Regions from separate parts of the Achromobacter sp. 1011791174 genome, predicted to be linked through region 2. Evidence: riboswitches for the same ligand, from Rfam matches in the RefSeq annotation. Region 2 holds a riboswitch; the other holds the start of a gene.
The links. A riboswitch is a leader RNA that binds a small molecule or an ion and turns the genes downstream of it on or off. The one in region 2 is predicted to bind glycine.

Region 1 (5,071 bases), on a different contig from region 2:
GTTCGAAGTAGCCCCGGTGCGTGTCGGCGATGGCCTGATCCAGCTTGGCGTCGCCGCTGGTGCCGCCCAGGTTCAGTTCCACGAAGCGCAGCAGGTCGCGGGCGCTGGTCTTGACGCCGTAGGCCTCGTCGGCCAGCACGCCGGGACTCACGCGCACCGGCTGGTTGCGCTTGTCGTAGCCCTGCGCGTAGCGCGCCATCTGGTCGGCCGGCACCTGCAGATAGGTGCTGGGCAGGCCCAGCTTGGGCAACAGCGTGCCCTGCATCAGCGGCACATAGGCCTGGCCCATGGCATTGGCGGTGGCCACGCCCAGCATGCCGATGCTGGGATTGGCATACGTGCGGCGCGTGCCCTCCGCGTAGCTGGGTTGCCAGGCCTGCAGATAGGCCATGAGCTGGGCGCGGTCGCGCACCGTGTCAGGCACCTGCAGCGGAAAGCCGCCCGCCGTGTGCGTGGCTAGGCCCAGCAGCGAGACCTTGCCAAAAGCGCTGCCCGCCAGCTCGGGCACGTGGCGCTCGACCGGATCCGCCAGCGACAGCCGACCCAGCGCCTGCGCATAGGCGGCCAAGGTGGCCGAATAGGTCTTGCTGATCGAGCCCACTTCGAACAGCGTGTCGTTGGTGACCGGGACGCGCGTCTCCCAGGATGCCAGGCCGAAACTGTAGAAATGCTGCTCGCCCTGCCGGGTCACGGCCACCGCCATGCCGGCGATTTCATGCTGCTTCATCACCGTCAGCACGGCCGCGCGCACGCGGGCGTCGGCGTCGTAGATGGGGGACAGCGCCGACGCGGGCAGCGATGCGGCAAGGGCAACGGCCAGCAGGCAGCGGCGGAACAAGGCGGACAGGCGCATGGAGAACTCCCGGAAAACAGCGCAAGCAAGGCGGGCGGGGCCAGGCGGCGGCGACCGGCATGCCGGCGCGCGCCCCGCGCGAACCCAGGATGGTAGCGCCGCCACGCCCATACTGGTACTAACCCTGAATTCCAGGACGCGAAATATTTGGCTATCCTGCCACGGTCGTAGCAAACACCCCGCAGAAGAGACTCGCCCCGGCCCGGCCGCGCGGCGGGCGCCGACGGAGCAACCGCCCCGGAAACTCTCAGGCAGACAGGACTGCGCGGTGTAGACGATCTGGAGAGAGGCGCATTGCGCGCCCACCGAAGGGGAACCCCGGCACGCGCCGGGCAAAGCTCTCAGGTACCGGGACAGATGGGGTGCAGCGGCCGGCCGGCCGTCGCCACGCCATCTGGAGCAATCATGCCCCGCATCGCCATCATTGGCGCCGGTATCACCGGCGTCACGTCCGCCTACGTCCTGCGCAAGCAGGGTTACGACGTTTCCGTCTACGACCGCCAGCGCTATCCCGCGATGGAAACCTCCTACGCCAACGGCGGCCAGCTGTCGGCCAGCAACGCCGAGGTCTGGAACAGCGCCGCCACCGTGCTCAAGGGTCTGCGCTGGCTGGGCCGCAGCAACGCGCCGCTGCTGCTCAATCCGCGCTTCAGCTGGCACAAGTATTCCTGGCTGCTGCAATTCATGCGCCAGATCCCCAACCACCGCCGCAACACCATCGCCACCACCCGGCTGGCGATCGAGGCGCGCCAGCACCTGTACGACATGGCCGAGGCCGAAGGCATCGACTTCGACCTGGAGCGGCGCGGCATCCTGCACATCTACCACGACGCCGCCAGCTTCGAGGCCGCGCGACGCGGCAACGAGCTGCTGCGCGAAGGCGGCCTGGAACGCTACGCGGTCACGCCCGAGGAGGCTCGCGACATCGAGCCGGCGCTGCAAACGGCCTGCCACGCCGGCTTCTACACGCCGTCCGACGCCACCGGCGACATCCACAAGTTCACGCGCGGGCTGGCCCAGGCCTGCGAGCGACTGGGCGTGCGCTTCGTGCAGGACGCCGACGTCGCCGCGATCGCGGCCGACGGCACGGGCTACGCGCTGGACCTGGCCGGCACGGACGGCGGCGACGACCGGCACCAGGCCGACGCCGTGGTGGTCTGCGCCGGCGCGGCCAGCCGACGCTTCGCGCGGCAGCTGGGCGACACGGTCAACATCTATCCGGTCAAGGGCTATTCGATCAGCGTGCACCTGGACGACGCCGCCAGCCGCGAGGCCGCGCCGCGCGTCAGCCTGCTCGACGAGGCCGCCAAGATCGTCACCAGCCGGCTGGGCGACCGCTTCCGCGTGGCCGGCACCGCCGAGTTCAACGGCTACAACCTGGACATCCGCGCCGAACGCGTGCAGCCGCTGGTGGACTGGACCCGCCGCCACTTCCCCGGCGTCAGGACGGCGCGCGTGGTGCCCTGGTGCGGGCTGCGCCCGATGACGCCGGACATGATGCCGCGCGTGGGTCCGGGCAAGCGGCCGGGCGTGTTCTACAACACCGGCCACGGCCACCTGGGCTGGACCTTGTCGGCGGCCACCGCGCAATTGCTGGCGGCTAGCGTCGGCGAACGGTTGCGGCCGCACTGAGACGACGCGGACGCGGCCGCAACCGGCGGACCGCCGTTCGCCGCCAGCGGCTCGCCGCCCGTCGCCTTGCGCTAGCGCGCCAGTCGGCGCATCGCCAGCGCGACGATCGCGGTCGAGGTCAGCTGCATGGCGGCGACCACGTACAGGCCGGCGGCCACGCCGCCGGTCCATTCCTTCATCCAGCCCATCATGAAGGGCGTGGCGAAGCCCGCCAGGTTGCCGACCGAGTTGATGAAGGCGATGCCGCCGGCGGCGGCCGTGCCGGTCAAGAAACCCGCCGGAATCGCCCAGAACACGGGAAACGCGCCCAGCACGCCGATGGCGGATACGCTTAGCGCGGCCATCGCCAGCACGGGATTGCCGATGTAGGCGGCGGTCAGCGCGAGCCCCGCCGCGCCGACCAGCGTGGCGCCGGCGCAATGCAGGCGCCGCTCGCCGGTCTTGTCGGAGTGCGCGCCGTTGAGCACCATCGCCACGGTGCCCAGCGTGAAGGGGATCGCCGACAGCAGGCCGATGTCCAGCGCGCCGCGCACGCCCAGCTCGCGCACCAGCGACGGCATCCAGAACGCCAGCGTGGCGTTGCCGCCGACGATGCAGAAGTAGGCGGCCGTGCACAGCCACAGCGCCGGCTGGCGCAGGGCCTGGGCGAAGCTGGCGTGCTTGCCGCCGTGGCGCTGCTCGGCCTCCAGCTCGGCTTCCAGCGCCGTCTGCTCGGCGGCCGACAGCCAGCGCGCCTGGCGCGGCCGGTCCGGCAGGTAGCCCAGCACCACGATGCCGGCGATCACCGAGGGTATGCCCTCCAGCACGAACAGCCATTGCCAGTTGCGCAACGGCGCCACGCCGTCCATGCCGCTCATGATGAGGCCCGCGATCGGACCGCCGACCACGCCGGCGATGCCGAAGGACGTCATGAACCAGCCGTTGATGCGGCCGCGCCGGCCGGCGGGGATCCAGTACGTCAGGTACAGCATGACGCCGGGAAAGAAGCCCGCCTCGAACACGCCCAGCAGGAAGCGCAGCAGATAGAACGAGAACGGCGTCGTGACGAAGGCCATGGCCATCGACGTTAGCCCCCACAGGATGGTGATGCGCGCCAGGGTCTTGCGCGCGCCGATGCGCTGCAGCAGCAGATTGCTCGGCACCTCGAACAGGAAATAGCCGATGAAGAAGATGCCCGCGCCCAGGCCGTACACGGCCTCGCTGAAACGCAGGTCCTGCAGCATCTGCAGCTTGGCGAAGCCGACGTTGACGCGGTCGATCCAGGCGAGCAGGAACAGGAAGATCAGGAAAGGAATCAGCCGCCACGCGACCTTGCTGTGCATGCGGGCGGAATCGACGGCCGGGGCATCGCCTCGGGAATGCTGCGGGGCCGGCTGTGCGGCGGGCTGCGGGGATACGGCATCCATGACTAGTTCCTTGGTGTACCGGACTGGGTTGGGGCCCAACCCGTTACAACCAGGCAGGGCGACGCATCAAGATTTTTAAATTTCTTATAAATATATTTTGAAGCATCGCAAAAATGCAGTAATCGGGACTTACCCGCAGTCGGACCCGCGGCGGGCCGAATCCGCCGCCGGTCCGTTCCCTCGACCCTCAGGCTTCAGGCCAGCAGATCCTTGGGCAGCGCCGCGATGAAGGACGCGAAGCTGATCGAGCCCTGGCCGGGACTCATGTGCCGCGTCATCAGCGTGGCGGCGCGGCCCGCGTCCTGGGCCTGGATCGCGGCGACCAGTTCGCCGTGCTGCGCCCACGAGGAAGCCAGGTGGCCGAAGGCCGAATAGGCGTGGCGGCGGTAGGCGCCGGTGCGCGAGCGCATGCGCAGGATCTCCTGGCGCAGATAGGGATTGCGCGCGCCCTGGTAGAGCGCGTCGTGGAAGCGCCGGTTGTGGTCCTGCCAGGCTTCCGCGTCCTCGCGCCGCGCCACCGCGCCGGCGCGTTCGTGGATGGCGGCCAGTTCCTCGCGCTCGGCCGGCGTCATGCGTTCGCAGGCCAGCCGCGCGCCGATGCCCTCCAGCTCGGCCAGCAGTTCCCACATCGCCAGCAGCTGCGCCACGTCCATCTTGGCCACCACCATGCCGCCGCGCGGCAGGCTGTTGAGCAGCCCTTGCGCCTGCAATTGCAGCAAGGCCTCGCGCACCGGCGTGCGCGACACCTCGTAGGTCTGCATCAGCTGCTGCTCGTCCACGGCGTCGCCCGGCAGCAGGCTGCCGTCGCGGATGGATTCCTCGATGGACAGGCGTATGCGTTCGGCGGCCTTCATCGCGGCGCTCCCGGAATCGAAAGGTTCAGGCGTGCACGGTTCGTCATATTATTTTCTTGACTTCTATAAATATATTTATGACACTGGAATCTTATTTTAAGACCTAAGCGTAGCAGGAGACACCCGTCATGGACGAGAAACGCAAGGAAGACTGGCAGTCCTGGGTCGAGCTGGCCTTCCTGAGCCACGGACTGGCCGTGCCGCCGGACGCGCAACGGGCCGTCGCCCGCACGCTGATGCGCCTGTCGGCCGTGGCCGCCGAGATCGCGCCGCGCGAGGACGGCCATGATTGACGCCTCTGCCTTCCTCTCCGTGGCCGGCGCGCG
Region 2 (5,071 bases):
CGGGCCTGCCGGCCGGCGCGCGCGAAGCTTCGAGTTTACGAGTGTTCGACGGCTTTGCCGTTACGGACAAATGGCAGCTTGCAGACCAGGGCGGGCACCCACTTGCCACGGATGTCCACCTCGACCGTGTCGCCGGGAGCCACGCCCACGGGCAGGCGGGCGAAGCCGATGGACACGCCCAGCGTGGGCGACATGGTGCCGCTGGTCAGCTCGCCCGCGCCCTGCTTGGCGCGCACGGCCATGTGGGCGCGCATCACGCCGCGCTCCTGCAGCTTCAGGCCCAGGAAGGCGGCCGGGGTGGCGAATTGTTCCAGCGCGTCGCGGCCGATGAAGCGGCGCTCGGCGTTCTTCAGCGACACCGTCCAGGTCAGGCCGGCCTGGTCGGGCTGGATCAGCTCGTCCATGTCCTGACCGTAGAGATTCATGCCGGCTTCCAGGCGCAGCGTGTCGCGCGCGCCCAGGCCGCAGGGACGCACGCCTTGCGCCGCCAGGTCGCGCCACAACGCGACGGCCTGCGTGGCGGGCAGCACGATCTCGAAGCCGTCCTCGCCGGTGTAGCCGGTGCGGGCCACCAGCGTGTCGTCGCCCACCTGGGCGGCCACGAAGGGCGTCAGCGGTTCGCTGGCGGCCTGCCAGGCCGGACGCGCGGCCCAGACCTTGGCGCGGGCGTTCGGGCCCTGCACGGCGATCATGGCCAGGTCGCGGCGCGGCGCGATGGCCACGTCGAACTTGCCGGACTGCCGGACGCGCTGCATCCAGGCGATGTCCTTGTCGGCGGTGCCGGCATTGACCACGACGCGCCACTCATCGGCGGCGAAGAAATAGATGATCAGGTCGTCGATCACGCCGCCCTGCGGATTGAGCATGCAGCTGTACAGCGCCTTGCCCGGCACGGTCAGCTTGGCCACGTCGTTGGCGACCAGGCGTTGCAGGAAGGCGAAGGCGTCCGGGCCGGTCACGTCGACGTTGAGCATGTGCGAGACATCGAACATGCCGGCGTCCTGGCGCACGGCGTGGTGCTCTTCCAACTGCGAGCCGTAGGCCAGCGGCATGTCCCAGCCGCCGAAGTCGACCATTCGGGCGCCGGAGGCGATGTGTTCGTCGGCCAGCGGGGTGCGTTTGAGGGTTGCGGACATGCGCGGGAACTCCGGAGCGGCAGCGTTGCCAGGGTTGCGGAAAGCCGCCAGCGGACACGCGTCCACGGCACGGCTGAATCTTCCGCCCCTCTGTCCTTTTGCCTGAGAGTTGCCCCGCGTGGCGGGTGTGCACCTTCGGCGCCTGGGCTGCCCGCTACGTCCCCATTCGGGACGGCCTGAAAGGCGCGGCGCCAGGTCTCTCCAGAGTGCTGTTTTGCCGCGTCGACCGAAAACCGGGACAGGGCAAGCATGGACGGTATGGGTTACCTGAGCGATTCCGGGCGAATTGCGCCTTCGGCGGCGGCCAGCGTGATGGCCGCTCTCTCCCGCAACATGCGTGACAGCGGCGCAAGCATACATCGAAACCCCGGGCGCCGGAAAGCGAGGAAACCCGGCAGTCCGCGCGCCGTTCGGGCGGCCGCGACAGACCGGGAGCAAGCCGCCGCCACTAACCCAGCGCGGTGTCCAGCAGCATCATCAGCACGAAGCCCAGCATCAGCCCGCCGGTGGCATGGACCTCGTGTCCCTTGCGGTGCGATTCGGGAATGATTTCATGGCTGATGACGAACAGCATGGCCCCGGCGGCAAAGCCCAGTCCCCACGGCAGCAAGGCCGCCGACCAGCCCACCACGGCAGCGCCCAGCACCGCGCCCAGCGGCTCGACCAGGCCCGACAGCATGCCCAGCGCCACCGCGAAGGCGCGCTTGTAACCGGCGGCCATCAGCGCCACCGCCACCACCAGCCCTTCGGGAATGTCCTGGATGGCGATGCCGGTGGCCAGCGCCGTGCCGCGCAGCGGGTCGTTGCCGGCATAGCCCACGCCGATGGCCAGCCCTTCGGGCAGGTTGTGCAGCGTGATGGCGAACACGAACAGCCAGGTGCGGCGCAGGCGATGCGCCTCGATGCCTTCCCTGCCCTTGATGAAATGCTCGTGCGGCAGGCAGCGGTCCATCAGCAGCAGCACCGCCGCGCCCAGCAGGATGGCGGCGCCCACCAGGATGCCGGCGCCCCAGGGGCCATGCCCCAGCTCGCCCGCCGCGGCGATGCCGGGCGCCACCAGAGAGAAGGCGCTGGCGGCCAACATCACGCCGGCGCCAAAGCCGTACAGGCTGTCCTGCACCTTCTGCGGCAAGGTCTGGGCGAACAGCACGGGCAGCGTGCCCAGCGCGGTCGCGGCGGCGGCCATCATGCCGCCCAGCAGCGCGTCGGCCACGTGCGGCGCGCGCACGTCCAGGCAGACCCAAAGCTGGTACAGGGCCAGGCAGGACACCAGCACGGCCAGCGTCCAGATGCTGACGCTGGTGGCGGCCGGCCGGATCCGGTGTCGGCTGAATGTGTTCATGGGCGCCTCGCTGGCCTAACCGCGATCAGCCCACGGCGGCGGCGTAGCGGCGCGCCACCTCGGACCAATCGATCACGTTGTAGAACGCGCCGATGTACTCGGGACGGCGGTTCTGGTACTTCAGGTAGTAGGCGTGCTCCCATACGTCCAGGCCCAGGATCGGGGTATTGCCGTGCATCAGCGGGCTGTCCTGGTTGGCGCTGCTCTCGACCACGAGCTTGCCGGCCGGCGTCACCGACAGCCAGGCCCAGCCGCTGCCGAAGCGGGTCAGCGCGGCCTTGGTGAAGGCTTCGCGGAAAGCGTCCAGCCCGCCGAGGTCGGACGCGATGGCCTGCGCCAGCGCGCCGTCGGGCGCGCCGCCGCCGCGCGGCGACATCACGGTCCAGAACAGGCTGTGGTTGGCATGGCCGCCGCCATTGTTGCGCACCGCCGCGGTGATGGCGGCGGGCAGCTGGTCCAGCCGCGCCACCAGCGACTCGACCGGTTCATCGGTCGACAGGCCGGCGCCTTCCAGGGCGGCGTTCAGGTTGTTGACGTAGGTCTGGTGATGCTTGCCGTGATGGATCTCCATCGTCAGCGCGTCGATGTGCGGCTCCAGCGCGTCATAGGCGTAGGGCAGCGCGGGCAAGGTATGGGCCATCAGATGTCTCCGTCAGATCGTCCCTCGGTGGCGGGAACGAATCACTATCAAAAACACAAATGATATTTATTTTTATTTGATATCACAACGGGATTGTCACAATCCGCGCGATAAGGCCGGCCTATCGCCGCCGGACGCGCGCCCGGCAGCGGCCGTCCGCGGCCTCCCGGCGCCGCCCGATTCCGTCCGCTACAGCGCCTTGCCGCAGGCCACGCCCGAGGCCCAGGCCCACTGGAAGTTGTAGCCGCCCAGCCAGCCGGTCACGTCCACGGCCTCGCCGATGAAGTACAGGCCGGGCACGGTGCGCGCCTGCATGGACTTCTGGTCCAGCCCGCGCGTATCCACGCCGCCGCGCATGACCTCGGCCTTCTTGTAGCCGGCCGTGCCGCTGGGCGTCAGCGTCCATTGATGAATGTCCTGGGCCAACCCGCGCAGCGTCTTGTCCGGCGCATCGGCCAGTCTCAAGGCCGCCAGTCCGGGCTTGCCGCCCTGCTCCGCCAGCGCCAGCCAGGCGTCGGCCAGCCGCTTGGGCCACAGCCCGGCCAGCACCGTGTGCAGCTGCTGCCGGTTTCCGGACTTGGCATCCAGCAGCTCGGCGGCCAGGTCACGGCCCGGCGCCAGGTCCACCACGATGGGCTCGCCCGGCTTCCAATAGCTGGAAATCTGCAAAATCGCCGGCCCCGACAGCCCGCGATGCGTGAACAGCAGGTCTTCGAGGAATTCGCCGCGCGCCTTGCCCTGCCCCGTGGACAGGCTCACTTCCAGCGCCACGCCGGACAGCGCCGACAAAGGCTGCCATTGCGCCGCGTCGAAGGTCAGCGGCACCAGCGCGGGCCGTGGCTCGACGATTTTCAGGCCGAACTGGCGCGCGATCTTCAGGCCGAAATCGGTGGCGCCCAGCTGCGGGATCGCCATGCCGCCGGTCGCCACGACCAGCTTGGCCGCACGGATGAGGCCCTGGCTGGTGCGCAGCTCGAAGCCCTGCTCGCCGTGGGCGATCTCGGCCACCGAACAGCCCATGTGCCAGGCCACCCGGCCTTCGTCGCACTCGGCGCGCAGCAGCCCGATGATGGATTCGCTGGAATCGTCGCAGAACAGCTGGCCGCGATGCTTCTCGTGCCAGGACACGCGATGGCGCTTGAGCAGCGCCAGGAAATCCTGCGGCGTATAGCCCGCCAGCGCCGAACGGCAGAAGTGCGGGTTCTCGGACAGGAAGTTGGCGGGGCCGGCGCCGAGATTGGTGAAATTGCAGCGGCCCCCGCCGGAAATGCGGATTTTCTCGGCCAGGCGCTCGGCGTGGTCCACCAGGACCACGCGCAGGCCCCGCTGGCCAGCCACCGCGGCGCACATCATGCCCGCGGCGCCGGCGCCCAGCACGGCAACGTCAAACAACATCGGAGCTCCGGATCCTTGCGGGATCACTCTTCCTTCAGGCAGTCGACGTAGTAGCGCTTCTCGCCGTCCTCGCCCACTTCGTCGGCCAGGCCGTGGATGTAGGTCTCGAAGCCCGGGAAGCGCTCGTTGAACTCGCGCGCGAACTGCAGGTACTGCACGATGGTGCGGTTGAAGCGCTCGCCCGGGATCAGCAGCGGAATGCCCGGCGGGTACGGCGTCAGCAGCACGCCGGTGACGCGGCCTTCCAGCTTGTCGATGTCGACGCGCTCGACCTCGCGGTGCGCCATGCGGGCGAAGGCGTCGGACGGCTTGAGCGCCGGCACCATGTCGCTCAGGTACATCTCGGTGGTCAGGCGGGCCACGTCGCGTTCGCGGTAGGCCTCGTGGATCTGCTGGCACAGGTCGCGCAGGCCCATGCGCTCGTAGCGGCGATGCACCTTGCAGAAATCGGGCAGGATGCGCCACAGCGGCTGGTTGCGGTCGTAGTCGTCCTTGAACTGCTGCAGCGCGGTCAGCAGCGTGTTCCAGCGGCCCTTGGTGATGCCGATGGTGAACAGG

Region 1: another riboswitch for glycine. It lies ahead of AC6LJ5_RS23385 (D-amino acid dehydrogenase); the one in region 2 lies ahead of gcvT (glycine cleavage system aminomethyltransferase GcvT).

What each region holds. Positions count from the first base shown of each region.
Region 1 is NZ_JCBANH010000084.1:13,563-18,633, forward strand. Features, by position in the region: gene ampC (class C beta-lactamase) at 1-853, opposite strand, end outside; glycine riboswitch at 1,026-1,127, shown strand; glycine riboswitch at 1,131-1,212, shown strand; gene AC6LJ5_RS23385 (D-amino acid dehydrogenase) at 1,259-2,485, shown strand; gene AC6LJ5_RS23390 (MFS transporter) at 2,557-3,891, opposite strand; gene AC6LJ5_RS23395 (GntR family transcriptional regulator) at 4,086-4,745, opposite strand; gene AC6LJ5_RS23400 (hypothetical protein) at 4,874-5,038, shown strand; gene AC6LJ5_RS23405 (amidase) at 5,031-5,071, shown strand, end outside.
Region 2 is NZ_JCBANH010000145.1:5,066-10,136, reverse strand. Features, by position in the region: gene gcvT (glycine cleavage system aminomethyltransferase GcvT) at 36-1,136, opposite strand; glycine riboswitch at 1,217-1,351, opposite strand; glycine riboswitch at 1,381-1,475, opposite strand; gene AC6LJ5_RS28895 (ZIP family metal transporter) at 1,585-2,478, opposite strand; gene AC6LJ5_RS28890 (superoxide dismutase) at 2,504-3,118, opposite strand; gene AC6LJ5_RS28885 (BaiN/RdsA family NAD(P)/FAD-dependent oxidoreductase) at 3,308-4,513, opposite strand; gene AC6LJ5_RS28880 (arginine/lysine/ornithine decarboxylase) at 4,537-5,071, opposite strand, start outside.